4 regions of the Alteromonas alvinellae genome follow, and region 4 is predicted to be linked to each of the others. Evidence: predicted binding sites of a transcription regulator. Region 4 holds the regulator's gene; each other region holds the start of a gene.

Region 1 (7,518 bases), on a different contig from region 4:
CGCAAGGCCTGGCATACTGGGGTCGAACAATAAGGTGAGGGGGGAACCGTCATTGGCGTGCTCATCATTAAAGCGCGTTAGTAGTTGTTGATGGTTGGCCATTTCATTTTTTGCATCAGCAACTTTACTGTTAGCTTGCTGTGTTAAGGCTTCAGTTAGCGCTACTTCAATGGCCAGCATTGCATCTATGCGTCGTGTTGCGACATCAAACCATACCTCTGAGATCTCGCTTGAAATCGCACTGCCGTCACCAAGCTGTGCAATCATATTTCTAAGCTGCGTTATGTCGATTGCGGCAGGGCTTTTGTTTAACGCTTCTAGTGCTTCTTTATGCGGTTTACAGCTAAACTCACAGAATATACTGAAGTGATGTTCTTGTGCGTGCTGAAGTGCGGCTAGCTTTTCACAAAGGCGAACATCGAAATGAGTTTCTGCGAAACCAATAGCGCCCCACGCCCGCTCTTGCCCCGCGTATTCTTTTGCCTGCATAAAATTGAACAGAGCAACCAGTAAGCGGGTTATTGTTGGGTCGCTTGCAATATCTGCTGCTTCAAAGATAACAGTAAGTAAACTGGCCACTAAGCGACTATATGCTCGGGTGGATTCCAGTGGTGTCAGCAGCTGCTTGCTTACTTGTTCTCTCAGTCTGGGCAGGTAGTCCGTCGCCTGCATAGCAAGTGTAATGCTGCTCAACAACCGCGGGTTACCCGTAGTGATTTCATCTGTCAGGTATAGGGACTTTAAATGGCTTTTTAACAAAGACTCCGCTTGTTCGCTAGCACCGATATACTGCATTCGCTCAACACTATAACGTTCGCCCTTTGAAGCAAGAAAGATGTTGCTGGCCCCACGTTCTTTTTGCAGTTCATGAATAAGCTCACGAACCGCAATTACAATTCGACAATTACTAGATAATTGCTCAAGCACAGTTATTTCGGCGTGCTTTGCCGCTAGCAAAAAGCGCTTAGTAGCGTCGCTACACAGCGCAATGGTCTGTTCTGGTTCATGAAGCATGTTAAGGCCTGCTAATCTTTGGTGCACACGTTTCGAATTTTTTCTTGATGAGTGCATCTATTGGCGAAACGTTTTTTGAAACTCTTTGCTCTTAGCCCCCTGCACTCAGCAGAGCAATACGTCTACCAAGCAACACTTATGCCCTGTTTATTAGAATTGATGAAGATAAGCGTTAGCGTGAACAAAAACGCTCGGAGTGCTGACATTTCGCGGCATGTGGTGTGACTGGAATTTTTACTTAAGGTGACTTTATAAGGGGGGACGGGAAGGTTAGCGGCGTTAAGAGGGAAGTTGAGAGGCAAGAGGCTGCGCCAAAATGGTGCAGCCTCGCAAACTATGTGGTTTTGCTTTCCAAATTAGTTTCTGACTACGCGAAGAAACCAGCCTACAAACAGCGATATTAAGAAACCGAAGAAGGCAATCATTGTGGTGATGGTTAGCATTTGTCCTGAAAAATCAGCATTCTCGCCTGTGTGCTCGCTAACCAGCATTCCTGATGCTTTAAAGATGAACAATGCCGCTACAGAAAATAGTAAAATAACGGCGGTCGACATAATAGTGGCTTTCCAATAAGCCTTCGGCGACATCCAATGTATAGCGCCTGCCACTAGCACGCACAAAATGGTCAGAATATAAGGTACCACTTTAACTCCTCGTTGAATAAGACTTGTGCCTTATTGCGACGTCTTATCGTAGCCCCGTATTAGAAATCGAAGCGCATTGAACGACGCGGTGAATAAAAACCTTTATACGATGCCATGTACGATGCAATTTGTCAGCATTCGCTATTAAATTAAGCCCTGAGGCCTTACATGAAAAATTGACAAGCTCACAGTATTAGAAATGGTGCAAAGAGCCTTGTGCTTATCACGTAAGCGCCAAGTAGTTTGGACGGGGGCTTGTTGATCTTTGCTGTACATCAACGTTCAACAGGCCGTAGTAACAATCTATTAAAAGATTTTAAGCAACAATGGTGATAGAATCGCCGAAAAATTCTCCTACCCACTTGGTGTTCTGCTGTAACGCAGTGTACGCCACGGTAGGTTGTTGTGTTTAACATCCTAGCTTCTGAGAGAACATGTTCGATTTAATTACCAGTAAAGACAGCAACGTTAAAAATGACGTGCTATCAGGTATTACCGTGGCGCTTGCCTTGGTTCCTGAAGCCGTTGCATTCGCATTTGTAGCCGGCGTAGAACCAATGATTGGTCTTTATGCGGCTTTCATGATGGGCTTAATCACTTCCGCTATTGGTGGCCGACCAGGAATGATTTCTGGTGCTACCGGCGCCATGGCCGTTGTAATGGTGGCACTGGTTGCCCAACACGGCGTGCAGTATTTATTTGCCGCGGTTATTTTGGCTGGATTACTGCAAATATTGTGCGGTATTTTCAAGCTCGGGAAGTTTATTCGACTGGTGCCATATCCGGTAATGCTAGGCTTCGTAAATGGTTTGGCAATTGTTATTTTCCTGGCGCAGTTAGGCCAGTTCAAAGTCACTAACGCAGCCGGTGAATTACAGTGGATGGAAGGTACGCTGCTATATTGGATGTTAGGGCTTGTGGCGTTAACTATGGCTATTATCTATTTACTACCAAAGCTAACTAAAGCTGTACCTGCGTCGCTGGTAGCGATTGTTACGGTAACCTTGTTAGTACACGGTCTTGACCTTGAAGCGCGCACTGTAATCGACTTTGTTCGCGATTTGCTACCAGCTGACCAGCGCGATACCGCAACGCTAGCGGGTGAACTTCCTAGCTTTGCTATTCCTATGGTGCCGTTCACCTGGGAAACCTTCATGATCATTCTGCCTACCTCAGTCATTCTTTGCTTGGTTGGTCTTATTGAATCGCTTCTTACCCTTTCATTAATTGATGAAATGACGGACACCCGCGGACGTGGTAACAAAGAATGCGTTGGCCAAGGTGTTGCAAATACCGTAAACGGTTTCTTTGGCGGTATGGGCGGTTGCGCTATGATTGGCCAAAGTATGATTAATATTAACTCTGGTGGCCGTGGCCGCTTGTCTGGTATCACCGCGGCGGTTGTATTATTGGGCTTTATTCTATTTGCTGCTCCGCTAATTGAAATGATTCCTCTCGCTGCCCTTGTTGGCGTTATGTTCGTGGTGGTTATCGCTACATTTGAGTGGGCGTCATTCAGAATTATTCGCGGCGTAAACAAAGAAGATGCGTTCGTACTTTTCCTAGTAACCGGCGTTACCGTTATCGCTGACCTGGCTATTGCGGTTGTGGTGGGTGTTATCGTTTCAGCACTGGTGTTTGCATGGAAACACGCTCGTCATATTGAAGCGAGATCCCATATCGATAACGACGGTTGGAAAGTCTATGAGCTAGACGGCCCGCTGTTCTTTGGCTCGGTATCGCATTTCAAAGACCTGTTTGATATCGCAAACGACCCTAATGATGTAGTTATTGACTTTAAAGACTCTCGCATTTGGGATTCATCAGGTATCGATGCGCTAGATACCCTTGCTGACAAATACGAAGAGCAAGGTAAAAAGCTACACATTCGCCATATCAGTGATGAGTGTCGCTCACTGCTTCGCAAGGCCGATAAGTTTGTTGAAATTAATGTGGTTGAAGATCCTCGCTATCGCGTAGCGACGGATAAGCTGGCCTAAGTTATTTGAAAGCCTTAATGCACCAAGTAAACACAGTTTTGCGTTTGTTTGGTGCAGTTGTGAAGTCTGAATAATGCTTATTTTGTAGTAAATCAAATAAAAACAATTGTTTACGGTTTTGGCACTGAACTTGGATAGCTATAAACGTAAAGTGTGTTTTGGTGATTTGTGTCAATCGCTGAAAATTGTGTGATTTATAACACTCCGTAAAATGTGTTAGCCGACCTAAACCGTTGGCAAAATAGGCAACGAAGCCCGCATCAACGAAAGTTGAAGCGGGCTTTTTTTTGTCCCGAAAAAAGGGGAATACCATGACTTCATTGGACTCAAAAACGCAAATTGTCGTCGTAGGCAACGGCATGGTGGGGCATCATTTTGTTGAGCAGCTTCACCAAAGCGATGCCAATGTAGAAATAACCGTTTTATGCGGCGAGTCACGCCTTGCGTACGACCGCGTTTATCTGTCGTCTTTTTTTAGCGGCGCGAGTGCTGATGACTTAGCGCTCACTACACCCGCTCAGTACGCCGAGTGGGGCGTAAACGTAGTTACCAATGCCTTGGTTACCGATATAGACCGTGACAATAATAAAGTGACGACTTCTGAAGGGCAGGTGTTTAGCTACGATAAGCTTGTGTTAGCTACGGGCTCATACCCATTTGTGCCACCCATCCCTGGCAACGATCAAGAGCATTGCTTGGTGTACCGTACTATAGACGATCTACTCGCTATTGAAGCATCAGCAACGGTGAGCAAAGTAGGGGTTGTTGTTGGTGGTGGGCTGTTGGGTTTAGAAGCCGCTAACGCATTAAAACAAGCCGGTCTCGACACCCACGTGGTTGAGTTTGCCCCGCAGCTTATGGCGGTACAGCTAGACCAAGCAGGTGGTAACGTTCTTAAGGACAAAATTGAAGCATTGGGTGTTACGGTTCACACCCAAAAGGCCACCCAAACTATCGAGGCCGGTGATACCTGCCGCTATAAAATGGTGTTTGCTGACGGCACTGCACTAGAAACTGACATGATTTTATTTTCTGCTGGTATTCGACCTTCCGACCAGCTCGGCAGAAAGTCAGCGCTAACACTGGGTGAGCGCGGCGGTATTGTTATTGATAACCACTGCGTGACGTCTGACCCGAACATTTACGCTGTGGGTGAATGTGCGCTGTGGGATAACAAAATCTTTGGTCTTGTTGCACCTGGCTACACCATGGCACGCACGGCCGTAAGTCATATTACAGGTGGCGATGCCGAGTTCGCTGGCGCAGATATGAGCACTAAACTCAAGCTAATGGGCGTAGAAGTGGGCTCAATTGGCGATGCCCATGAACGCACAGACGGAGCGCTTAGCTACACGTACTTAAATCAGCCCGAGGGCGTGTATAAAAAGCTGGTGGTAGATAGCGAGCAAAAGTACGTGCTTGGTGCTGTACTCGTTGGCGATACCAGCGACTACGACACGCTCCTACAGTATGCACTTAATAATATTGAATTACCTGAACACCCAGAAAGCCTAATTCTGCCCTCATCCGATGCTGCACCGGCGCTAGGTGCCGATGCACTGCCAGACACCGCGTCTATTTGTTCATGCCTAAATGTGACAAAGGGCGATATTGTTTCAGCCATTGAAGGCGGCTGTTGTAGCGTTGGCGATGTAAAAGGTGAAACTAAGGCCAGTACAGGTTGTGGAGGCTGTGCCGCTCTACTTAAAAATGTGGTAGACAGCGAGCTTGAAAAGCGCGGTGTGGAAGTATCGAAAGCCATTTGTGAGCACTTCAATTACACCCGACAAGAACTCTTTCACATCGTTAAGGTAAACGGCATTCGCACCTTCGACGAGCTACTAGAGCAGCATGGTGAAGGTCTAGGGTGTGAAATTTGTAAGCCCGCTGTCGGCTCAATTTTAGCCTCGGTGTATAACGACTACATTCTTAAGGCTTCACATCTTCCTCTGCAAGACACCAACGATATCTACCTTGGCAACATGCAAAAAGATGGCACGTATTCCGTTGTACCGCGTGTACCTGGTGGCGAAATAACGCCTGAGAAGTTGATTCTGCTAGGTGAAGTGGCAAAAGAATACAACCTGTACACCAAGATCACAGGTGGTCAGCGCATTGATTTATTTGGAGCGCGCGTAGAGCACTTACCTGATATCTGGGAAAAACTGGTCGCTGGTGGTTTTGAAACCGGCCACGCCTACGCGAAGGCACTGCGTACTGTGAAATCGTGTGTGGGCAGCACCTGGTGCCGTTACGGTGTTCAGGATTCTGTTGGCACTGCCATTGATTTAGAGAATCGTTACAAAGGCTTACGTGCACCGCACAAAATTAAATTTGCCGTTTCGGGGTGTACCCGTGAGTGCGCAGAAGCCCAAAGCAAAGACATTGGCGTTATTGCTACCGAGCAAGGCTGGAACCTGTATGTTTGCGGGAATGGCGGCATGAAGCCTCGACATGCAGACCTGTTTGCCACCGACCTAGATACCGAAACCCTTATTAAGTACATCGACCGCGTGCTGATGTTTTACGTGAAAACTGCTGATCGCTTACAGCGTACATCGGTGTGGATGGACAACTTAGAAGGTGGGTTAGCTTACCTGCAAGACGTTGTGATAAACGATGCTCTTGGCATTAATGGTGAGCTTGAAGCACAGATGGATGCTGTGGTTGATGCTTATCAGTGCGAATGGAAAACCACCATCGAAAACCCAGAGTCGCGCAAGCGTTTCCGTCAATTCGTAAACAGCAATGCTAGCGACACCAATATTCAGTTTGTTTCAGAGCGAGGCCAGGTTCGCCCAGCTACTGAAGCTGAAAAAGTAGCAGGTAAAGATCAGTTCATTCCTGTCTCTATGGTATAGCCACTGGCTTATCAACCCTGTTAGGAGAATCAAATTATGTCAGCAGCGCAAAATGTAATGGCGTCAGAACCACAGCAAGTGCAATGGCACTACGTTTGTGAGACGAACGACTTAGTGACAAACAGTGGGGTTTGCGCCCTTGTCGACTCACAGCAAGTGGCAATTTTCAGTTTGAAGATAAACGGCGAAACTCAGGTTTTCGCCATTAGTAACTACGACCCTATTGGTAAAGCAAACGTACTCTATCGCGGGCTTCTAGGGTCGATAGGCGGTGCACCTGTTGTTGCTTCGCCTTTATACAAAGAGCATTACTTTTTAGAAACCGGGCTGTGTAAAGAACACGACGATGTTTCCGTCACGGCTTACGCTGTGAAGGTAGAGGGCGAAAAGGTTTTTGTGGGCGTTTAAGCAAACTGTCTTTTTTATACGCCCACATGAATAAAGCCTGTTAGCAAAATGCATTCAAAAGCTGTGAAACCGAAAAAGGTAATGAAATGAATATGCCTACACGACAACCCGACATGATGTCTGAACAATTAAGACAAACAACATGCCCATACTGCGGCGTAGGGTGTGGTGTAGATATCAGTTGCAACGTAAGCCCGCGTGCCATAACCCTGGACACTGTTAAAGGCACGCCAGAGCATCCCGCCAATTATGGAAGATTGTGTGTTAAAGGAACAAACCTGCTTGAAACAAACGACGTAAACGGACGTTTGCTTCACCCAACCATGGCAGGTCAATCGGTGGATTGGGACACGGCCACCGATGTGATTGCGGATAAGATCACCTCTACCATTGCGCAGTATGGCGCGGATGCCGTTGCTTTTTATGTATCAGGTCAGCTTCTCACCGAAGACTATTACATTGCCAATAAGCTTATGAAAGGTTTCATCGGCAGTGCCAATATCGATACGAATTCACGCCTATGTATGTCATCAGCCGTTGCCGCGTACAAGCGAGCCTTCGGTGAAGATGTGGTGCCTTGCGATTACACCG
Region 2 (7,518 bases), on a different contig from region 4:
TTACTCTGAACCAATGAAAGTGAACTAATGTCAGACTTATCTCATTACAGAAACATTGGTATTTTCGCCCACGTAGACGCGGGTAAAACTACCACAACAGAACGTATCTTGAAGCTTACTGGTAAAATCCATAAAACTGGTGAGGTTCACGATGGTGAATCAACAACTGACTTCATGGAGCAGGAAGCTGAGCGTGGTATTACCATCCAGTCAGCGGCAACAACCTGTTTCTGGAAAGATCATCGCATGAACATCATCGATACTCCGGGACACGTTGACTTTACAGTTGAAGTATATCGTTCACTTAAAGTACTAGACGGCGGTATCGGTGTATTCTGTGGTTCTGGCGGTGTTGAGCCTCAGTCAGAAACTAACTGGCGTTATGCTAACGAATCAGAAGTTGCGCGTGTAATCTTCGTAAACAAACTAGACCGTATGGGTGCAGACTTTTACCGTGTAGTTGGCCAAGTTAAGAAAGTACTTGCTGCTAACCCACTAGTAATGACGCTTCCAATCGGTATCGAAGACGAGTTTAAAGGTGTTGTTAACCTTCTAGATATGAAAGCGTACATCTGGGACGATTCAGGCCTTCCTGAAAACTACGAAGTTGTAGATATCCCAGCAGATATGGTTGATAAGGCTAACGAGTACCGTGAGCAACTAATCGAAACTGCTGTTGAGCAAGATGACGACCTAATGATGGCTTACATGGATGGTGAAGAGCCGTCTCTAGAAGACATCAAGCGTTGTATCCGTAAAGGTACTCGTGACCTAGCGTTCTTCCCAACATACTGTGGTTCTGCATTTAAGAACAAAGGTATTCAGCTAGTTCTTGACGCGGTTGTAGACTTCCTTCCGTCTCCAACAGAAGTTGATCCACAAGATCTAACTGACGAAGAAACGGGTGAGCCTACTGGTGAAGTTGCAACAGTATCTGTTGACGAGCCGTTCCGTGCACTTGCGTTCAAAATCATGGACGACCGTTTCGGTGCCCTTACGTTTATCCGTATCTACTCTGGTAAGCTAAACAAAGGCGACACTATTCTTAACAGCGCAACGGGTAAGACTGAGCGTATCGGCCGTATGGTTGAGATGCACGCTGATGAACGTACAGAACTTACTTCAGCACAAGCAGGTGACATCCTAGCTGTTGTTGGTATGAAGAACGTTCAAACTGGTCACACACTATGTGATCCTAAGCACCCATGTACACTAGAGCCAATGATCTTCCCTGAGCCAGTAATCTCGATTGCTGTTAAGCCAAAAGACAAAGGCGCTAACGAAAAGATGTCTATCGCTATCGGTAAACTAGTAGCAGAAGACCCATCTTTCCAAGTTGAAACTGACGAAGATTCTGGCGAAACCATCCTTAAAGGTATGGGTGAGCTTCACCTAGATATCAAAGTAGACATCTTGAAGCGTACTTACGGCGTTGAGCTAGAAGTTGGTCAGCCTCAGGTTGCATACCGTGAAACTATCACGCTACCAGTTGAAGACAGCTACACGCACAAGAAGCAGTCTGGTGGTTCTGGTCAGTTTGGTAAGATTGATTACCGCATCAAGCCAGGCGAAACTAACTCTGGCTTCAAGTTCACATCTACTGTTGTGGGCGGTAACGTACCTAAAGAATTCTTCCCTGCAATCGAAAAAGGTTTCGCAGGTATGATGGAAGTAGGTCCTCTAGCGGGCTACCCAGTACTAGACGTTGAAGTTGAGCTATTCGACGGTGGTTTCCACGCAGTTGACTCATCAGCAATCGCGTTCGAAATTGCAGCTAAAGGTGCATTCCGTCAGTCAATGCCAAAAGCAGGTCCTCAGATTCTTGAGCCTGTGATGAAAGTTGACGTGTTCAGCCCAGAAGACAACGTTGGTGACGTAATCGGTGACCTTAACCGTCGTCGTGGTATGATCAAAGACCAAGAAGCTGGCGCTACTGGCGTTCGCATCAAGGCTGACGTACCTCTATCTGAGATGTTTGGTTACATCGGTCACCTACGTACTATCACATCTGGTCGTGGTCAGTTCTCTATGGAATTCAGCCACTACTCAGCATGTCCTCAGAACGTAGCTGACAAAGTAATTGAAGAAGCAAAAGCACGTAAAGCTGCTAAGTAATTAGCCTTTGCGAACGTAAGCTGACCTTGGGTTAGCTTACGCTTCAAGAAATACTAAAAAGCCGGTCGCATGACCGGCTTTTTTTATGTCGAGTGTCCCGTCCTGAAATACGTTTAGTACATCTTATACGGCAAAAACTTCCCTGACATCACTACGCTGACACGGTCGCCTTTAGGATCGTTTTCGCGCTGTAAATCCATAGAAAAATCAATGGCACTCATGATGCCGTCGCCAAACTCTTCATGAATTAATTCCTTTAAGGTAGTGCCATACACATTCACCAATTCATACCAGCGGTAAATTAGCGGGTCAGTAGGGACTTCTGTTGGTAACGAACCTTTGTAAGGCACAATTTGAAGCCAGGCAATCGCTTCGTCGGTAAGCTCAAGTAATTCGCCCACGGCTTCAGCTTGCTGCTTTGTCATGGCCATCTGGCCTAAACACGCTGCTGTACTCCATTCTTTTGACTGACCAACAACTTCGGCAATCTGACTCCACTTTATGCCTTTTAAAATTTTGGCTGACTGGATCATGTCGGTAACTTGGGTTCTCGATGTAATCATTTGCATTTCCTTAAAGGGTTAGTTAAACAAAATGAGCGTAACTAGATTGCTGAAAATAAGTGCCAGTATTAGCACCTTGTACACAAAAAGAGGGTGTCGTTTTACTAACGGCTCGTACGCCGTGTGTTGAGTTGGATTTGGATAGCGAAGCGAATAGAGGAATTCGGATAGTGTTGAGTAGCGTTTATCAGGGTTAACATGTAAAGCGCGTTTCAGGGCACTATCAACCCAGGTTGGTATTGGGCGTTTTGGATCTAACGCCGTTTCATATTTTAGTTTTTTCTGTTCGGCAAAAGTGCGGCAGTGAGCGAGTTTTGAATGGTAAGGGTAACGACCGCACAAAAGGAAGTAGGTGAGTATGGCTAAAGAGAACAGATCTGAGCGCTCTGTGCCTACATTCCCTAAAAAGTATTCAGGTGCGGCAAAAAGGGCCGCGCCGGGAATTGGCGCACTACTATAAAGGCTAGGCGCATCGGCTAAGGCCGCCGAACCAAGATCAATAATAGTACAGTGCCCCTGTTCACTAATCATTATATTCTCGGGGCGTATATCTCTGTGAAGAATGCCCTGACGGTGCATTGCTTGTAAGCCTTTCCCAACCTGCTCAATAATATCCCTAATTTGCTCCAATGATGGTGTGGGGTTATCAAATGACCATTGTGCCAATGTTTGCCCTTTTACATAATCACTAATGCTGTAAAACGCTGTAGGTCTGTGTTTGAGCCCTAAGTTTAAGTACGTGGGGCTTTTAACAACATGCGTTGAGTTAACTCGCCTTGTAAACCAACTTTCTATCAAAAAAACGTTGAGCATTTCTGGTGACTGGCTAAAGTCGGTTGAGGGGGTTTTAACCACTACAGGGTGTTGTTCATGCGTACCTTTATGAGCTTGAAGCGAGGCAATAAAAACATGACTACGGGCAGAGCTATAGAGCTGACGCTCTAGTGTGATGCCGTCAATTTCATCGCCGGTCTCTAGTTCTTTGAAAGCAGGCTTACAAAGATGAACGTGGGGTTCACTATCATTACTCCCACTTTCATTACCGATTTGATACTTAATAAGCAGTAAAGTGAGGTTGTCATCACTTCCCTGGTTAAACGCCTCATGCACCAGCAATTCAGATTGGTTTTCAGAGAGTGTTTCTGCGCCATTGATTTTGTTAAGTATGCCAGGCAGCGAAACAAACTCATGAACACCATCAGTACTAATCGCAATAGTACTTGAAGCGCTTAAGGTGTGTGATGTGTGGTCAATATCGATATTCGCTTTTACGCCTAATGCGTTGGAAAGATACGTTTGCGAAGGTTCACTATCAGATACGTGACGATGGGGATGTGTTAGTAAAACAGGGCTTGATGCGTTGTCAGAAACAAGCTGGACTTGGCAATCTCCCACGTGAAACACGGCTAGGTGATTACCCGTTAAAATAGCGACTGAAAGCGTACAGACATATCCTTTCTCTGGGGTGTAGCAAAAAGCGCTTCTCTGCGTTCGGGTATAAAGCCGTGCATTCAATTCTTTAATAATGGCTTCGGCCCGCGTTTTTATCGACCACTGTTCAGGCGCTATATTAAAAAGCTTAACAAATTCACTGGTAGCAAAATCACTAGCAACCTGACTTACAGTACTACTACTGACACCGTCAGCGATAACAAAAACATGACTTGGGCTTAGTTCGTTGGAAGAAATATGGTAAGCGTAGGCATCTTGGTTTATTTCTTTAACGCCGCGCGTAGAAAAAGCACTTACATATATCTTGTTAGGTAGCGGATTAACTGGCGTTTTTTGAGCAGCGTGCTGATTCATATTTAGTTGCTTCTACCTACTTATACGACATCGACTCAAATATTTTTATTCATGCAAGGGCAGGACAGTGCCATCACAACGTACCTTTGCAGATTGCATCATGATGGCGCTGAAGAAGAAGCCTTGGTTAAATAGGAAGCGTTTGTGAGGCCGCTGCTTTATCGACAGGGATAGTGCGTTTAGGTAGCGTCTTCACGTGGGTGGTATAAAGGGTAAGACCAGTAAATGCTAACCCGCCTACTAGGTTCCCTAGTGCTGTTGGAATTTCATTCCAGATGAAATAATCCATTACTGAGAAGTCACCACCCATTATCAGGCCAAATGGGAAAAGGAACATGTTTACCACCGAGTGTTCAAAGCCCATAAAGAAGAACAGCATGATGGGCATCCACATAGCCAGCACTTTGCCGCTCACGTGAGTTGAGATCATTGCGCCCACTACGCCCAATGACACCATCCAGTTACACAGCATGCCGCGAATAAATATGGTAATCCAACCGGCAGCACCGTGTTCTGCATAGCCTAATGTGCGCGCTTCACCAATGCTGGCGACCTTCGTAGCAATCGCGCCACCGTCGACGTTATAGCCCATAGTAAAGATAAACGACATCATGAAGGCTACGGTTAATGCGCCGCCAAAGTTTCCTAAGAAGACTAGGCCCCAGTTGCGTAAAATCTGTTTAGGTGTAACGCCAGGACGCTGGGCAAGCCACGCCAGCGGTGTAAGCACAAATACACCGGTTAATAGGTCGAAGCCCATAAGATAGAGCATACAAAAGCCCACAGGGAATAGCACCGCGCCGAGCAAGAACACACCGGTCTGTACAGCGATGGTTATTGCGAAAACGGCAGCTAACGCCAAGATTGCACCCGCCATGTAAGCGCGGATTAGAGTATCTCGTGTAGACATATAAATCTTTGCTTCGCCTGCGTCTACCATTTTGGTTGCAAACTCAGCGGGGAGAAGATAAGCCATGGTTTCACCTCACGTTGTCGTTATTAATAAGTTGCTAGTTTTATATCGGGAGTTAGCTATTTACATGTGTTCTGCTAGATCAAAAAAAGGCGTCCGCAGCGCTCTCGTTAGAAAGAACTGGGGACGCCTTTGTCCGAAACTTATGTATTGTTAATAGCTAACAGATTTACCTCTGATAACGTGTGCGTCTTCGCACACTGTCCGCAAGTACCGTGTATTTAACCCGTGCCCCGAACTTTAACTATCAGCCGATATAAAGCCAGAACAATGCCAATGGCTAAAAAACGTAAATAAATATATTAAATATTTTGATAAAACAGTGCCTTAGGAAGTTTCTTTGAGTGGGCTGAAAAGTTAAATTCGAGTGCTACCTCATTTGTTTGCACTATAACGGGGGGAGAATGAATGTTTAAGGTGCAACTAAAAATGCCCGTTCAGTCGCAGTGTATTTCGTTTTTAAATGCTTTTCATTTTAGCGCTTGTTTAAGCGTTTTGAGCTGGCACTTCATCACCCCCGTGTTACCGAGAGTCTGCTGCTGACCGTAAGTTTCATGTTCAAATTGCTTACATAATTGTTCAAATGCCTTGGCGGCATGAGGGGGTAACAAGGAGCTAACTTCTTGAAAATAAGTGGATAATGCTTTATTTTCTCTTTTTATTCCTGTTTGGGTTTCAACGTGCGTAACCGCCTTCAGCAAAATGCGATGAGAAGGGGAAAAGCGCGCTTTTTCTTTTTTAGGTAAGAAATACATTGCTAATATGAGCCCAATAAGCCCGATAGCAGACAAGAATACAATGCGCATCTTCTGTGGCGTTAACGTACCTAGCAGCTCTTCAAGCATGTTGGTTTGCGCCGCATTGTCAAAACCCAATACCCATTTGCTCCAAGAATAGTCAAGTTGTTGTAACCAACCTTGCAAGGTAGCAAATAAAGCAGAATTACCAATTTCGCGTAAAATGGTGGTTTGACGAGATTCCCCTAGCTCTTCTAATGCTCGTTCAAGTCCAAAGGTTAATCGGGACGGGGCCACCATACTTGTAGGGTCGAAACGTACCCACACGCCGTCAAGAAACGCCTCTACCCATGCGTGGGCATCGTACTGTCTTACTTGAAGCACGTTACCACTTAGCTCACTTCCGCCTTGATATCCGGTTACCATTCTTGCCGGCACGCCTGCAGCGCGAAGCACGTATACCATAGCACCGGCATAATGCGCGCAAAACCCTGCTCGTTGCTCGAACAAGAAGCTATCAATAGGGTCTACAGGCATAGCGTTAGGAGACAAGGTATAACGAAACCCACCTTGACGGAATTCACGCATAACTGCTTGTACTCGCTCATCTGGGTTAGCATATTGCTTCGCTAGTGACTGTCCCCACGCCCTCGCTTCAGCGTTACCGTTTGTTGAAACTTGTAGATTGAGTTGCGTTTCAAAGTTCCCTATTCCATTAGTGATTTGTGCGTTTGGAACATAGCTCAAATAAAACGCTTTTTTGCTTGAGATAGGGGTATTTGCACGTAAGGTATAATCAAACAGGCTTCTCACAAAAATGCTGTTTTCGCGGTTGTTTGGGAAAGAGGGGGCTAAAGCAAATAGCCATGTTTGCTGAGTGGGCTCAACAATCAATTCGTAATTCGTTACTGCGCGCGTGCCTTTTTCCGCTAATTCCGACAAAGGCGCTGCCTTACCCATGAAGGCCAACTGTTGTTCAGCCTGCGTGCGCTTCTCGCTTATAGACCAGGTTTTTCCGTCGAAATGTTCAAGGGTCATGGCCCGCCAGTATCTATTCTGTGCTTCAGGGACTTCATCGGTGCTTTTAAATGTAGCGCTAAAGGCCAAATCAGAAGAACTGGCAAGCGACGCAATGTCACCTGGTGTTACTGTATCGGAAAGCCCCGTTTCTGTTGATTTCGATGTAGGCATTTGCCATAGAGGTGGGAGTTGGGGTAACAATAAAAATAACAGTAGAGCAATAGGAATAGCTTGACCAATAAGTACGGCAACGAACTTGACGCTGTTTGCAATGGGTATTTTCGCTCCATGGTAAAGCGCCGTG
Region 3 (7,518 bases), on a different contig from region 4:
AATATCAGGTGAGCCTAGCAAAGCAAGCACTTCTTCTCGGGTACTGCCCAATTTTAATTTTGTGATTTGAACGCGGTTGTATTCTTCACGGTCTTTCCAATCCATATTTTCAGGCTTATCGGGATAAAAAGCGATAATCATAAAAACAAACACCGCATATAAAGCGACGCCAGCTAAAATTAGACGAATAACCTTGGTATTCATGACCGTTACTTCTCGTTTTCTATACTCAAATGTTAGTGAGGGATATCAATGTCAAAAGCATAAGCATTAGACAAAGGAAGTTCGCTGCATGTAACATTTTTTCGTTTAAATACACTCTAGGTAAGTGTACCTTAAAACGCCCACTAAACATAAGTAGTAAACGTAAGCAAATGCGTCGCCAATGATTTTGCTTTTTTAGCCATTTTTCACAACATAGCAAGGTTCGTAAGCACTGCCAGGTAGCTTCATTCTATGTTGTTTTACAAACGACTCAAGTAGCGTATCAACCTTCCCCATCAGTGTACTATCACCGGTGAGCTCAAACGGACCATGTTTTTTGATCTGAGCAATGCCTTCCGCTTTAACGTTACCCGCAACAATGCCTGAAAACGCTTTGCGCAAATTGGCCGCTAGATCACTTTTGCTCTGGTCTAAGTGCAGCTGAAGCGCAGCCATACTTTCATGGGTAGGAATAAAGGGCTGTTGGAAATCCTGCTCAATCTTTAATGACCAATTAAAGCTAAATGCATCACCCATTGCACCTCTGAATTTCTTTACTTTTTCAAGCTGTTTACTCATGGTACGTGCTACTTCTTCAGGGTCATCTACAATGATTTGATATTTTGATTGTGCTTCTGGACCCAGTGTTGCACCAACAAAAGCGTCTATGGCTTCAAAGTATTCTTCGCTACCAGCAGGCCCTGTTAGAATTAAAGGAAAAGGTTGCTGCGCATTGCGTTCATTCATCAAAATGCCAAGCAGATACAGTAACTCTTCGGCAGTGCCTACACCGCCTGGAAACACGATAACGCCATGTCCGAGTCTAACAAACGCCTCTAAACGCTTTTCAATATCAGGCATGATAATGAGCTCGTTGACAATGGCATTGGGCGGCTCGGCGGCAATAATACTCGGCTCAGAAATGCCAATGTAACGACCTGTCTTGTGGCGTTGCTTTGCATGGCCGATGGTGGCGCCCTTCATTGGGCCCTTCATCGCTCCAGGCCCACATCCTGTGCAAATATTCATGTCACGCAAGCCGAGCTGATAGCCCACTTCTTTCGTGTATTTGTACTCAACTTGATTAATGGAATGGCCGCCCCAGCAGACAATTGTGTTTACGCCATCGTTCCCTTCAAGCGCTTTAGCGTGGCGTAGCATGTCAAACACCATGTCTGTGATGTCGCTACCTTCAGCCGGTGCAGTTTGGTGAAGAAACGCGTACTTGTTGCCCATATAAAGCAGGTCGCGAAGGACCGCAAACAAATGTTCGTGCACACCACGAACGAGTTTTTCGTCAACGAAAGCCACTTCAGGTGGGTTCACGAGTTCTATTTTTACGCCCCGCTCACGACGAATGAGTTTTATTTCAAAATTTTCATAAGGAGCAAAAAGTGCTTCGAAATTGTCTTCGTCAACGCCGCTGTTCAATACTGCAAGGCAACAGCTTCTGAACATAGCAAAGAGCTCGCTGTTAGTGGCGTCTTGAAGGCGAGAAACTTCTACTTGTGATAACTGGCTCATCCAGCCAACAGGGTTAAGCTGCACTTTCTTCATATTTTTACTTCCTATAAGTCAGTGCTTAAATCAGTGACTACGAGGTTGCGGCCGTTCCGTTTTGCCTTATAGAGGTACTCATCGGCGCGTTCAAACACAGTTTCGGTAGTATCATTGTCATTGAAACAGGTTGCGCCAAAAGATGCGGTGATTTTTACTTTTTCTTGCTTGAATTTAAACGGCATTGCAGCAAGTTTAGTTCTTACTTCATTAAGCTTTTTATCTATATCTGCCATCTGCGCCTGCGGCAGTAGCATTACAAACTCTTCTCCTCCCCACCTACCAATAAAATCATTTTCGGACAAACTTTGTTTTAAGAATTTACTCACTACCTGAAGGGTTTTATCGCCTGCTGCGTGCCCGAATCTATCGTTGATTGACTTAAAATGGTCAATATCCACAACGGCAACCGCAAGCAAGTCACCATTTTCTTTAAACTTGGTAAAAGCGGCTTTTAGTCTCTCGTTATACGCTTGTCTGTTTGGAAGCCGAGTGAGCGGATCAGTGCGGCTTTGCATTGCTTGTTCGGCCAGCTTCTTTTTATAAACGCTGGTTTGCTGCTGAAGTGTATTTATTCGCGATTGCATAGAGGAGAGCAGTGCCATTAACGCTTCTTGACCTTGCTGGTCGTTGCTTTGTTGCTCGCTTAACGTAGTCACAAGCTTTTCTACGCGAAACTGTGTCTGCTCTTTAAGTGCTTCTAAAGAACTGCTTTCCGATACGGCTTCTTCAATGTGAATAATGTCACGTTTAAGTTGCTCATTACCAGCTTGGCGCTGCTCGAACTGGGCTTGGCTACCTTGGATCGTATTGCTTACGTCGCTACTCACCTGACCTAATGAACGGTGCAGACTCTGAATCACCCTTCCTGTTAAGCTCGCCTCTGACATAGCGTCTTGAACGATCATGCGTAAAATTACAACGCAGCTTTTAAGCAGTTGGTCTTCATCCATGCCTTCATCAAGACGTTGCTTTATATCGTTGAGTTGCTGATCGTTAGGTTTTTTTTGCGCATAAGAAGCAATAAGGTGATTAAGCTCAACCAAAATAGAACGGTAGTGAGGGTTATCATCTTTAATCGAATGAGCCGATGTGCTTTCATTGCTAGTGGACTTAGTTTCTGTAATTTCAGATGGCTCAAGTCCAACCATTTCCTTGTTGAGCGCAATGCGGTGAAGCGCGATGGCTTTTGAATAGAGTTTATAAATACTGAAAATATCACCTACAGGTTGATTTAGCTTAATCAATTCCTGCGTGGTTAACCCTTTTAATTCAGTATCTTCAAATACAATTTTCTGTAGTTGTTTCATTGCATCTTCTAGCGATGAAACAGTATCAATACTGTACTTTCTAAGCGTTATTTCTTGATGCTGAAGTGATTTGTTGAGTTTTTCTATGCTCACAGCGGCAAGACTAAAATTAGGTGTGCCAGAAAGGTGGCCTCGTAACACTTTAAGTTCAGTATCGATCTTATCCGAGAAGCCCTCATAAAATGCTGAGAGTTTCACAATAAACTGACAAAGAAGCGCGTTATTTTGTTTTAGGGTTTGTAGTTGTTTTGCTTCCATAATCTCGTCTTTATTCTAATTCGCTATTACTGCCGCGGCTCAGGTAGCGTTGGTATGTACTTCACCGTTATATTACTGACGTGCTTGACGATGATTAGCATAAGGCGCTTCATAATTTGAACGGAAAGGGTTGATATCTAAACCTCCTCGTCGTGTGTAACGCGCACAAACGGTTAACTTATCTGGCTGACAATGCTGCATGATGTCGTTGTAAATGCGCTCAACGCATTGCTCATGAAACTCGTTGTGTTGCCTAAAGCTAATTAGATATTTCAAAAGCCCTTCGTGTTCAATAGCTTTTCCTTCATACCTTATTTGAATACTAGCCCAATCTGGCTGACTTGTGATTAAACAATTAGATTTAAGTAAATGAGAAACAAGCGTCTCTTGAACTCCTGTTACATTTTTCGCAACAGTCAAGTATTGAGTATTAGGGGAATATTGATCGATTTCTACATCCAGACTATCTAACAAGGTTCCGTTAAATTCTTGGAATTGTAGCGAAGAAAACTGCTCTGGAAGAATTAGTTTTACTTCGACAGGCTCCCCTGCGCACGCTGACAAATCCGCTTGAAGCACTTGTCGTACGTCCTCTGCTGAAGCGAATTTTGTTTGGTTGAAGCTATTCAAATATAGCTTAAATGATTTTGATTCGATTAGGTTCTTTGAGGTAATAGGAACGTGGCATTCTAAGATTGCCACATTAGGTTTACCCTTTAAATTAAGCCAAGAAAGTTCGTATCCTGTCCAAGTGTCGATACCATCAAAAGGTAAACCTGAGCTAGCCAAGTTCAATGTATCACGACTTAGACTGCGCGGCACGCCTTGCAACAAGTCAGGATTATATTCAAATTCATAGTCAACCTGTTTACCCAAAGAGAGGTCATCAGGTGCAGAAATAGTAATTTTTTGAGGTGAGTTGTCCGTCGACATAAGAACCTTTTATGCATCTACGCGGGATTTAAATTGTTGAACTGCACAGCGACACAGTCTTACAGCACAGTAGAATTAACCACAGTATTGACTTAACTGTTTAGTTGTATAGTGTACCCCAAAAATACGCAGGTAACGTCATTATGGCTCTAACAATTTCAGCACAATTAGATAAATTTGTATCATCTTATGTCGAACAGGGCGAGGGGCTCAAGATAGCATTTGATAGCGAATGGCCCTCGCCGTGCTATGAGACGACGGCGCAAGACGGTGAACTTGTTAGATGGTCTCCTACACTTCAATCGCCTGTGCAGTCTTTCAGCAATGTTGAAGAGGCATTATCGCTAAAGCTAAATCCTGACTACTGCGAGTATTTTACTCGTTACTACAGCGATAATTTAAAGGCTAACGCCCCGCAAGGTTGCTGTGAATTGCTTCAAGTTTTCAATTCCGAAGATTTCGAGCGACTTCAGCAAAACTTGATTGGGCATTTGTTGATGAAGCAAAGACTTAGGCAAGCGCCAACATTGTTTTTTGGTTTAACCGACGAAGAAGATTTTATTTTAACCGTTGTCAACGAAAGTGGCGAAGTGGCACTCGAGCAGGTTGGCAGAGAGCCTGCCAAAATTCTTGCGCCTTCTCTTGCGGTGTTTATTGAGCAACTTACACCTGCTATATGACGTTAATGCGTTGACTGACGTCAATCAGACCTAAAATTCCCGGCCTGCAAGACTAAAAGCTATTGGGCGTTAATAATTTGATGTAGCGCCCGCTTCAATTCCGCCACTTCTTTTTCTAACGTCTCTACCCGTGCTTGCAAATTGCACGGCTCATCAGTTGTGGCGACAGGATTTTGTTGCGCTACGTTTTCTTCGTTAGATACCTCTAGCTTAGGTTTGTGTGCGTTAAATCGCTTAATCGCTTCAATAGCTTCGGTTACCGATACCTTAAAGGGAGCTTTTGCACGTAAAATGCCTACGGACGGTGTTTTTCCTTCTTTATGCATTTGAAGGCACAAAACGTGAAGTTGCTGCAGGTTAGCGTTACTCATAATACGAAAATGGTTCAAAGTCATGAATAGTAGCAGTGTAGCTTGTCTACGTAGTCAATTTCACTAATAAGTTACTAATTTCACTATTTTTCAAAGCCTGCGTAGATTGGTGTTATTAAGATTAGTATAAAAATCAATAATTTAATTTTTGGCTTTAATCTTGTTTATCAATCATAAATTACATTATCACGCATAAACGCAGTGGTGCTTACGTTAGCGTATTTATGTCCTATTCAGTGTCGGTTCACAAAGTAGGCGTAGTATCGAATAAAAACAACACACATAATTAAGGAATTCACATGAAAACGGTTCTTCTTTCAGTAGCTTTGGCATCTTCAGTTTTGCTTTCAGGTTGTGTCGTGTCAGTAGGTGGCGGTTCAGACAGTCACTATGGTGCTGATTGGGAAGACAGAGAGTTTAACAATCGTAAACACATTGCGAATCTTGAAACAGGGACTACTTACGAAAGTGTATTGAGAAAAATGGGCGTTGCTGATTTCAACGAACTGTTCGAAAAGCAAGACGGCACATATCGCGTACTTTACTACCGAACTCAAAAAACGATGGGCGATGGTATCACCACAAAAGACGAGTGTACGCCGTTGGTTTTCAGAAATGGAAACTTAGTTGGCTGGGGTGACAGTGCTTATAGCTTAATGCACTAATAATCGTTAGTTGGTAATTGATTACGAAAGTAGGCATTACTTACTACCCCTAAATGTTAATAAAAAGTTAACATTTAGGGGTTTTTCGCGTAGGCTAAAGTTTAATCAGTTTAAGTGGGTGGTTGGCGCAATGATAAAAGTTGTGCGGTAGTGTCCACTTCTCCCATTTTATTTAAGTGGGTAAAAGCAGCTGTATAACTTTGCGTACAAGGAGCCCCTGATGAATACTGATGCTATTAATAATGCAATAGCCCCCTTGCAAGACACGGTTAAAGCCATCTATCTATCTGTAGATGATCTCAAAGTTGCCGCCTCTATTCTTTACAATGCGTATGTAGATGACCCATTGTTCATTGACATTTTCCAAGCAGAAAAAGAAGGTTATGAGAGCCGTCTACGGTCAGCTATCCGTGAAGAGCTCAATGCATTTTGGGTTGCAGAGCAGCCGATGATTGGCCTGTTCGATGATGAGCGGCTTGTTGCCGTTGCATGCTTGACCGCGCCCGATGCAGCATTTGGCTCAGGACGTTACTGGCACTGGAGACTGCGGATGCTTTTGACGGCAGGTTTGTTCGGTACAAAGCAAATGCTAGAAAAAGAAGAAAAAGTGCGAACATTAGTTCCCGCCGATAACTTCCACATGCTGAGTTTCATTGCAGTACATCCAGATTATCAACATCATGGGCTTGGGCATATTTTACTTGGCGCTATTGATAGCGTGGTAGAGGAAGATGAAAAAAGTGAGGGTGTTTCGGTATTCGTGACCATAGAAAAACATCGGGCTTTCTTTAACGATGACAATTATCAGGTTGTAGGACAATTAAGCCTCTCTCATGTGAACGGTGAGGTAATGTTCAGATTAAAATGATGCTTTTTTATTCGATGTGATACTCCTACCAAAACCTCACCAGTGGCAGTTCTAATTTTTACACCAAATTTACTACAGCGTTTGTAAGACATTTCCTACAAACGCTGTGAGTGATCTTACCTAAATGATGAAAGATTAATTTATACTAAAGTATAAAGTCATTGATTATATTGAAGTTTCTAAAAATTAGTCAAAAGTCGTACAAGAATCTTTCTTAAATCTCTGTAATTCAATATGGCGGTAATAATTGGAAGGGATACTATGAACATGTCACAAGGAAACACGACGAGTCACGGATTGAGTCAAGGATCATCAACGGAATAAGTTAGGACAACTTAAGGATGAGACTCCCACAAGGCAGTGGGGAAAGGGAAAGGAAAGCAGATAGGACACTGCATTAACAGGATGTTAGAAACGGATTCTAAAGGATATAAAGGGATTCAGGGACGTAAAACGTGAAAGGACTTCGCATACAGGATGTAGCAGGGAAAAATGGACGAGAGCTAGCAAGGAGCTAGAGGCAAGGAGCCAACGGCAGGATAGCCTTTAAGGAATTTCTAGTTTGCATGGACGAGCAAACCAAGGACGAAAGAGGGACATGCTAAGGGATTGGCAAAGCTGTAGCAGGATGTGCAGCAAATAATGGAATGAGGGAAGGGAACGTCAGCGGAG
Region 4 (7,518 bases):
CGTCGTTTAGTTCACGAATTAGCTTCACCAACACGCCCATCGAAATAGGATCTTGGCCGGCAAAGGGTTCGTCGTACATGATTAAATCTGGGTCTAACGCTATCGCTCTTGCAAGTGCGGCCCTGCGCGCCATTCCACCAGACAGTTCACTGGGCATTAACTTAGCAGCACCGCGCAATCCTACTGCCTGTAGCTTTAAAGCGACAATCGTTGCTATCAAGTCTTCTGAAAGGTCAGTATGCTCGCGAAGAGGAAACGCCACATTATCGAACACACTCATATCAGTAAACAGCGCGCCACTTTGGAAAAGCATGCTCATTCTACGACGGGTTTGGTAAAGAGACTTTCTCGACATTGAGACAATCGAATCGCCGTCGAATTTTACGTCGCCTTCATCTGGCGTTAACTGCCCACCAATGAGGCGCAGCAGCGTGGTTTTACCTATACCACTTGGGCCCATTACCGCAGTAATTTTGCCTTTGGGTACCTTAAGCGATATCCCATCATAAATGATGCGATCGGCGCGCTTAAAGGTAAGGTTATCTACTTCAACTAAATGATCCATAGTTACTTAAATGTCGACCCCTGACGCTGGATTGGCTACGTTTTTAACCGCGATTGCAACCCACTTAAAAAATAATAAATAATATGAGTGATATGCATATTCAATTTCTATGCCTTAGCACTCATCTCTCATAAAGTTTACTGAGCAGTTTACTTTTAAGAGCGTGCAATTTCAAAAAAGTTTACTCTTCAGTGTAGTTTTTATGTTTACAGGCTAACATGCTTTTTGGGCCGTGTAATTTGGTGCCATTGTACGCTTTTTCAAGACCCTCGCCAAAGTCAAAAAGTTACAAGTTATGTTCTATTGAGACGAATGATAGGTGTCCCGCGCTGAAGTAATGCCCGTGCCTTCACTAATTCTTACATGTAGTACCAATTCCCATCCTATTTCCTTGTTTATTAAATGAAACTGAACGCCCGTGCATATCAATAAAGCCTCATTCAACGTTTGCTATCGGCAGAAATTTACGGCAATTGCCCTTATTTGATGAAAATAAAGCGTTGCGAGCATAGGCAAATGGCACTCTTTTTGCGACAATCTAGCGAAATACTTTCTATTACAGGTTGTTGTGCTTTTAAACATTGTTATTTTTCTGGTTGGACTGATTGTCTTGAGTTGGAGTGCGGACCGTTTTGTTTATGGTGCTTCAGCGCTAGCAAAGAACATCGGTATCTCTCCTATGATGATCGGCCTAACGATCGTCGCTATGGGCTCCTCGGCACCTGAAATCGTGGTTTCCGCTATTGCCTCTGCCAATGGCAATATGAACACTGCGGTAGGTAATGCACTAGGTTCGAATATAACAAACATCGCACTGGTGTTAGGTATAACCGCGCTTGTAAAGCCGCTTCTTGTTTCATCTACCACCCTAAAACGTGAACTTCCGGCGCTTCTGATCATCTCACTAATAGCTATCGGCTTTATGTTTGACGGAGAATTGAAGTCTTATGAAGGGATCATCTTACTGGGCCTATTTATTTTTGTTCTGGCAATGATGGCTTGGTTGTCACTTCAAGTTGATAAAGAAGACCCGCTTGTTGCTGAAACCGCAGATGAGATCCCTAAGGGCGTTTCAAATACTTCTGCGCTTATCTGGATAGGTGTTGGCCTTGTTGTTCTGCCATTGAGTGCCCACTTTCTAGTAAATTCGGCCGTTGAAATTGCCAGATATATGGGCATTTCTGATTTAGTTATTGGACTGACTATTATTGCCTTTGGCACAAGCCTGCCCGAGCTTGCAGCAAGTGTAGCAGGCGTGCTCAAAGGCGAAGACGATTTAGCACTGGGTAATATCATCGGCTCTAACATTTTCAACCTGCTTGCCGTACTTGGTATGCCTGGGTTAATTGCCCCAGGCCTTCTCGACCCGGATGTTTATAATCGAGATATGTACGTTATGCTCGGCTTAACTTTGCTATTGTTTTTGTTCAGCTTCGATTTAATTGGCAAGCGTACAATTTCAAGAACAAATGGATTTATACTTCTGGCTTGCTTTATCGGCTATCAATTCTGGCTGTTCGGATAATCATGAATACAAAAACTCAGATGAACTATATCGACTCAGCGAAGCGCGTTATTGAAATTGAAACGCGGGCTATTGCTAATCTGGCAGAACGCTTAAACAATGAATTTATCGCTGCCTGTAATATTCTCTTCGCCTGCAAGGGCAAAGTTGTCGTGAGTGGTATGGGAAAGTCTGGGCATATCGGTAATAAAATTGCCGCTACGCTGGCCAGTACAGGAACTCCTGCTTTTTTCATGCATCCAGGCGAAGCCAACCACGGCGACTTGGGCATGTTAAGCAAAGGCGATGTCTTACTCGCCATCTCTAATTCTGGTGAAACTAACGAGTTAGTTAATCTTTTGCCTGTCGTTAAGCGTTTGGGGATACAAGTTGTGGCCATGACTAATAGTGCATCCAGCTCGTTGGGTCAACACGCAGATGTAGTACTTGATATTAGCGTTGAAAAAGAAGCCTGTTCACTAGGTCTTGCCCCTACGTCAAGCACAACAGCCACTTTGGTTATGGGCGACGCCCTTGCGGTGGCGTTACTCGACCAAAAAGGCTTTACGTCAGATGATTTTGCGCTGTCACATCCTGGTGGTAGCTTGGGTAGAAAACTGTTGCTCAAAGTCAGTGATATTATGCTTAGCGGCAGCGACATCCCGCTAGTGAGCCTAAATGCGTCTGTCGCTGACGCGCTTTTAGAAATCTCTAAAAAGGGATTAGGCATGACCGGTGTTTTAGACTCAGATGGTTCGTTGACCGGCGTTTTTACAGACGGTGATTTACGACGAATACTCGATGCACGCATTGATGTGCACGGCGCAACCGTAGAAGATGTGATGACCAAAGGCGGTAAAACCACAACCGCTGAGCAATTGGCTGTTGAAGCCCTCAACTTAATGGAAACTCACAAGATAAGTGCGTTGATGGTCACCGATGACAAGCGCAAACCTGTTGGCGCCTTCAATATGCACATGCTTCTGAAAGCAGGAGTACTTTAAATGACGACGACCTTATATACCGACCTAGACAAAGGGCTTTTTGAAAAGCTAGCACATATTAAGCTGTTGGTGTGTGATGTAGATGGCGTATTTTCTGACGGCCGCATTTACTTAGGCAATGACGGTGAAGAACTTAAAGCATTCCATACCCGTGATGGATATGGCGTAAAAGCGCTAGTAAGCAATGGCGTGAATGTCGCAGTTATCACAGGGCGACGGTCAGCAATTGTAGAAAATAGAATGAAAGCCCTTAACGTTGCGTACATTATTCAAGGCGAGGAAAATAAAGCAGACGCACTGAGTGAACTGATGCAAAGCCTAGAGTTAGCCCCTAATGAAGTTGCAGCGGTAGGTGATGACATGCCTGACACAGGTATGTATCAGCATGTTGCTGTTAAAATTGCAGTGGCCGATGCTCACCCTCACGTCGCCAAACAAGCCAGTTGGATAACTACACTTCCAGGTGGGTTTGGCGCGGTCCGAGAAATATCAGACACTATTTTGCAAGCCAAAGGGGTAGCAAACGAGATTTTTGGAGCGAGTGTATGAGCCTATTTGGCTTCAATCGCTTAGGTCTAAGTATATCGGCGCTATTTATCTTAGCGCTTTTGATGTACATCCCTACGTGGATGGAAGAGCAGCCTGAAACTCAAGGCAGTAGCGAAAATGACGCCTTGAAGCCAGCATATAAGGCTAAAAACCTAACGACTACGTTATACAATCAAGACGGTGAGTTGAACCACAAAGTCTTTGCAGAGTCGATGGAGCACTATGACCAGCTGGGTTTTGTTTTATTTCAACAGCCAAAGTACACCTTGTACACGGAAAACGCTTCATCACCTTGGGTTGTCACGGCACAAGAAGGAACGCTTTATAACAATGAGCTGATTCAACTAGAAAACAGCGTTGTTATTGAAAATCAAACCAGCGATGACTTTGTCAAAAGGTTATCAACTGAATACATACAGATAAATTTAGAAACGAAACAAATGACATCTGATCAACCCGTTGAGATACTGGGTACACAATACCTTATTTTAAGTAATGGGTTTAATGCGAACTTACGCACACAAGAATACGAGCTTTTAGATCATGTACAAACGACTTATTCCCCTAGCAACTAGTTTTATGCTTGCCATCGCTAGTGGTGCGGTGCTTGCCAGTGAAGACGACTTTTCACAACCTATCAAAATAGGGTCGAACACCCAGTTTATTGACGGTAAAAACAAAACTGCGCTTTACAAAGAAGACGTCCTTATCACGCAAGGTTCGCTTGTCATCAAGGCTGATGAGGTCGAAGTTATCGCTACAGACGGTAGCGGACGAGAAATATTTATCGCACGAGGTAAACCTGCTAGCTATTCTCAATCGCTTGAGGACGGTACGCCAGTGTCAGCAAAGGCCAATGAGATACGCTATGAAGTTGTTAATCGTACCATCTCTCTGGCAGGCAGCGCTGAGCTACAGCAGGACACCAGTAAAGTGCAAGGCGACAAGATTACCTTTGATATGATTACCGAGCAATTACTTGCAACCGGTGGAGCGGGTAAAAATGGCGAAGGCCGGGTAACTACGGTATTTACGCCGGAAACTATTCGCAAAACATCGTCAAAGAAAGATAACAAGGACAATGAATAGCAATGGCTACTTTGAGTGCTAAAAACCTTGCTAAAGCCTACAAGTCACGACAGGTTGTTCGCGATGTGAGTCTTTCTGTCTCAACGGGTCAAATAGTCGGCCTTCTTGGGCCTAATGGCGCTGGTAAGACCACTACATTTTATATGATTGTCGGCTTGGTAAACCTAGATAAAGGCAAGATTGAGATTGACGACAACGAACTCACTCACCAACCAATGCACGAGCGTGCACGCCGCGGAATTGGCTACCTTCCACAGGAAGCATCAATTTTTAGAAAGCTTACGGTACATGAAAATATCATGGCTATTTTACAAACCCGTAAAGATTTAAATTCACAGCAGCAAGAAGAAGAAGCTGACGCCCTACTTGATGAATTTAATATCAACCATATACGTAATAGTACAGGGATGAGTTTGTCAGGGGGCGAGCGCCGTCGTGTTGAAATTGCACGCGCTTTGGCCGCAAAACCACAATTTATTTTGTTAGACGAACCATTTGCTGGTGTTGATCCAATATCAGTTAATGATATAAAGAAGATAATACAACATCTTCGGGATAGGGGCATTGGTATCCTTATCACAGACCATAACGTACGCGAAACATTGGATGTTTGCGAGAAAGCGTACATTGTGAGTCATGGCGAGCTTATTGCGCAAGGAACGGCGGAACAGGTTTTAAGTAATCAAAAAGTAAGGGATGTATACCTAGGCGAACAATTCAGGCTATAGTTAGTGTAACCGAATTGTCATTTTTCAGTTTAGCTCTGGTATATTTAATTTAGAGCATTTAAATAAGACGTAGATGAAACCATCTTTACAGCTAAAATTTAGCCAACAACTTACCATGACACCACAGCTTCAGCAGGCAATTAAACTGCTGCAGCTTTCTACGCTTGATCTCCAGCAAGAGATACAAGAAGCACTCGATTCAAATCCACTATTGGAAGTGGAAGAAGGCAGTGACGAGCCACAGCTAGAAAAGAACAATATCGACAACGATGACAGCGGCTCTGAGGCCACTGCTTCTGCGTCTAGTGACACGTTAGAAGCGGGTGATGCATTAGAGAAAAATGACCTTCCCGACGAGCTACCTATCGATAGCACGTGGGATGAATATTACTCAGCTTCATCTGCGCCAGCGCCAGGCCCGTCTAATGACGACGAGCAAATCTTTCAAGGCGAAACCACTGAAGATATTCAAGAACATCTTCTTTGGCAAATGCGCCTTACTCACTTTTCAGACACTGACCGCGCAATTGCCACTGCTATCATCGACTCTATAGACGAATCCGGTTATCTAACCGTTACCCTTGAGGATATTTTAGAAGCAGTAAATGACGACGACTTAGAAGAGCCAATAGAGATGGACGAAATAGAGTGCGTACTTAAACGCATTCAGATGTTTGACCCCATTGGCTCAGGTTCCCGAACGCCTCAAGAATGCCTTATGGTGCAGTTACGTCAGTTTTCAGACGATACACCGTGGCTTGCTGAAGCAAAGCAACTGATTGAAGAGTACTCTGACTTACTGAGCAGCAAAGACTATCGTACGCTTATGCGTAAAAGCCGATTGAAAGAAGATCAGCTACGCGAGGCAATGCGTTTACTGCAAACCTTGAATCCTCGCCCAGGTAGTGCTTTAGTTACTAAAGAGCCTGAGTACGTTATTCCTGATGTCTCAGTAACCAAGAAAAATGGCCGTTGGGTGGTTGAGCTGAACCCCGACAGTCTGCCTAAATTAAGCGTTAATCAACAATACGCTGCAATGAGTCGCCGTGCCAAGAATAGTAGCGATTCACAATTCATCCGCTCACACATGCAAGAGGCTAAGTGGTTCATAAAGAGCCTTGAATCTCGTAACGAAACCTTAATGAAGGTTGCAAACTGCATTGTGCAGCAGCAAATGGGCTTTTTTGAGCACGGCCCGGAAATGATGAAACCAATGGTGCTAAATGATGTCGCAGAAATGGTAGATATGCACGAATCCACTATTTCGCGAGTGACAACGCAAAAGTACATGCATACGCCACGTGGAATCTTCGAATTGAAGTATTTCTTCTCAAGCCACGTTGCAACAGAGTCTGGTGGTGAATGTTCATCTACAGCGATTCGTGCATTGATCAAGAAATTAGTGGCTGCGGAAAATCCTAGTAAGCCGCTAAGTGATAGCAAGATTGCTTCATTGTTGGCCGAACAAGGCATTAAAGTTGCCCGGCGAACAATAGCAAAGTACCGGGAATCGTTGTCGATCCCGCCGTCGAACCAACGCAAAAGCCTTATTTAATCGGGCTTAATAATATAAGGAAGACGAAATATGCAAATCAACCTTACTGGTCATCATGTCGAAATCACCGACTCTTTGCGTAATTATGTCGATACGAAGTTCAGCAAACTTGAACGTCACTTTGATCACATTTCTAATGTGCATGTCATCCTGAACGTTGAAAAATTAAATCAAAAAGCCGAAGCGACCGTTCATTTAAGTGGCGCTGAAGTATTCGCATCCTCAGAAAATACCGACATGTATGCGGCGATTGACAGCATGGTTGATAAACTCGACCGGCAGGTAATCAAGCATAAGGAAAAACTGAAAAAACATTAGTAGTTAATTAAGCATGGATATACAAGCCATCGTAAGTCTGGACCGCACCGAGTGTGCGGTTCAGTGTAATAGTAAAAAGCGAATTCTTGAGATCATCGCTGATATCGCTGCCAAGCAAAACGAAAACATTGACCAGGCAACGGTACTTAATAGCTTAATGGCTCGAGAACGTATGGGTAGTACAGGCATTGGTAATGGCATCGCTC

Evidence for each region. The regulator sigma-54, encoded in region 4, starts transcription at its own class of promoters, with help from an activator protein. The targets are predictions, from matches to a motif close to GTTGGCACGNNNNTNGNNT.
Region 1: the regulator sigma-54 is predicted to act here: its motif matches at 3,776-3,794, upstream of nirB (nitrite reductase large subunit NirB).
Region 2: the regulator sigma-54 is predicted to act here: its motif matches at 5,717-5,735, upstream of ACX5KA_RS16350 (formate/nitrite transporter family protein).
Region 3: the regulator sigma-54 is predicted to act here: its motif matches at 5,461-5,479, upstream of ACX5KA_RS03055 (DUF3192 domain-containing protein).

The regions. Positions count from the first base shown of each region.
Region 1 covers NZ_CACSIH010000219.1:11,572-19,089, reverse strand. Annotated here, with positions in the region: gene ACX5KA_RS16540 (nitrate regulatory protein) at 1-1,014, opposite strand, end outside; gene ACX5KA_RS16535 (hypothetical protein) at 1,371-1,658, opposite strand; gene ACX5KA_RS16530 (SulP family inorganic anion transporter) at 2,093-3,658, shown strand; gene nirB (nitrite reductase large subunit NirB) at 3,970-6,519, shown strand; gene nirD (nitrite reductase small subunit NirD) at 6,556-6,927, shown strand; gene ACX5KA_RS16515 (nitrate reductase) at 7,014-7,518, shown strand, end outside.
Region 2 covers NZ_CACSIH010000218.1:19,064-26,581, forward strand. Annotated here, with positions in the region: gene fusA (elongation factor G) at 28-2,115, shown strand; gene cynS (cyanase) at 2,229-2,678, opposite strand; gene ACX5KA_RS16345 (protein kinase domain-containing protein) at 2,697-4,484, opposite strand; gene ACX5KA_RS16350 (formate/nitrite transporter family protein) at 4,612-5,460, opposite strand; gene ACX5KA_RS16355 (transglutaminase family protein) at 5,928-7,518, opposite strand, start outside.
Region 3 covers NZ_CACSIH010000042.1:378-7,895, reverse strand. Annotated here, with positions in the region: gene ACX5KA_RS03085 (DUF3192 domain-containing protein) at 1-204, opposite strand, end outside; gene ppnN (nucleotide 5'-monophosphate nucleosidase PpnN) at 400-1,761, opposite strand; gene ACX5KA_RS03075 (GGDEF domain-containing protein) at 1,773-3,329, opposite strand; gene queF (NADPH-dependent 7-cyano-7-deazaguanine reductase QueF) at 3,402-4,262, opposite strand; gene syd (SecY-interacting protein) at 4,406-4,942, shown strand; gene ACX5KA_RS03060 (hypothetical protein) at 5,002-5,268, opposite strand; gene ACX5KA_RS03055 (DUF3192 domain-containing protein) at 5,613-5,978, shown strand; gene ACX5KA_RS03050 (GNAT family N-acetyltransferase) at 6,199-6,846, shown strand.
Region 4 covers NZ_CACSIH010000203.1:53,539-61,056, reverse strand. Annotated here, with positions in the region: gene mlaF (phospholipid ABC transporter ATP-binding protein MlaF) at 1-565, opposite strand, end outside; gene ACX5KA_RS14845 (calcium/sodium antiporter) at 1,134-2,090, shown strand; gene ACX5KA_RS14840 (KpsF/GutQ family sugar-phosphate isomerase) at 2,093-3,073, shown strand; gene kdsC (3-deoxy-manno-octulosonate-8-phosphatase KdsC) at 3,074-3,622, shown strand; gene lptC (LPS export ABC transporter periplasmic protein LptC) at 3,619-4,197, shown strand; gene lptA (lipopolysaccharide transport periplasmic protein LptA) at 4,166-4,711, shown strand; gene lptB (LPS export ABC transporter ATP-binding protein) at 4,714-5,439, shown strand; gene ACX5KA_RS14815 (RNA polymerase factor sigma-54) at 5,513-6,994, shown strand; gene hpf (ribosome hibernation promoting factor) at 7,025-7,312, shown strand; gene ptsN (PTS IIA-like nitrogen regulatory protein PtsN) at 7,326-7,518, shown strand, end outside.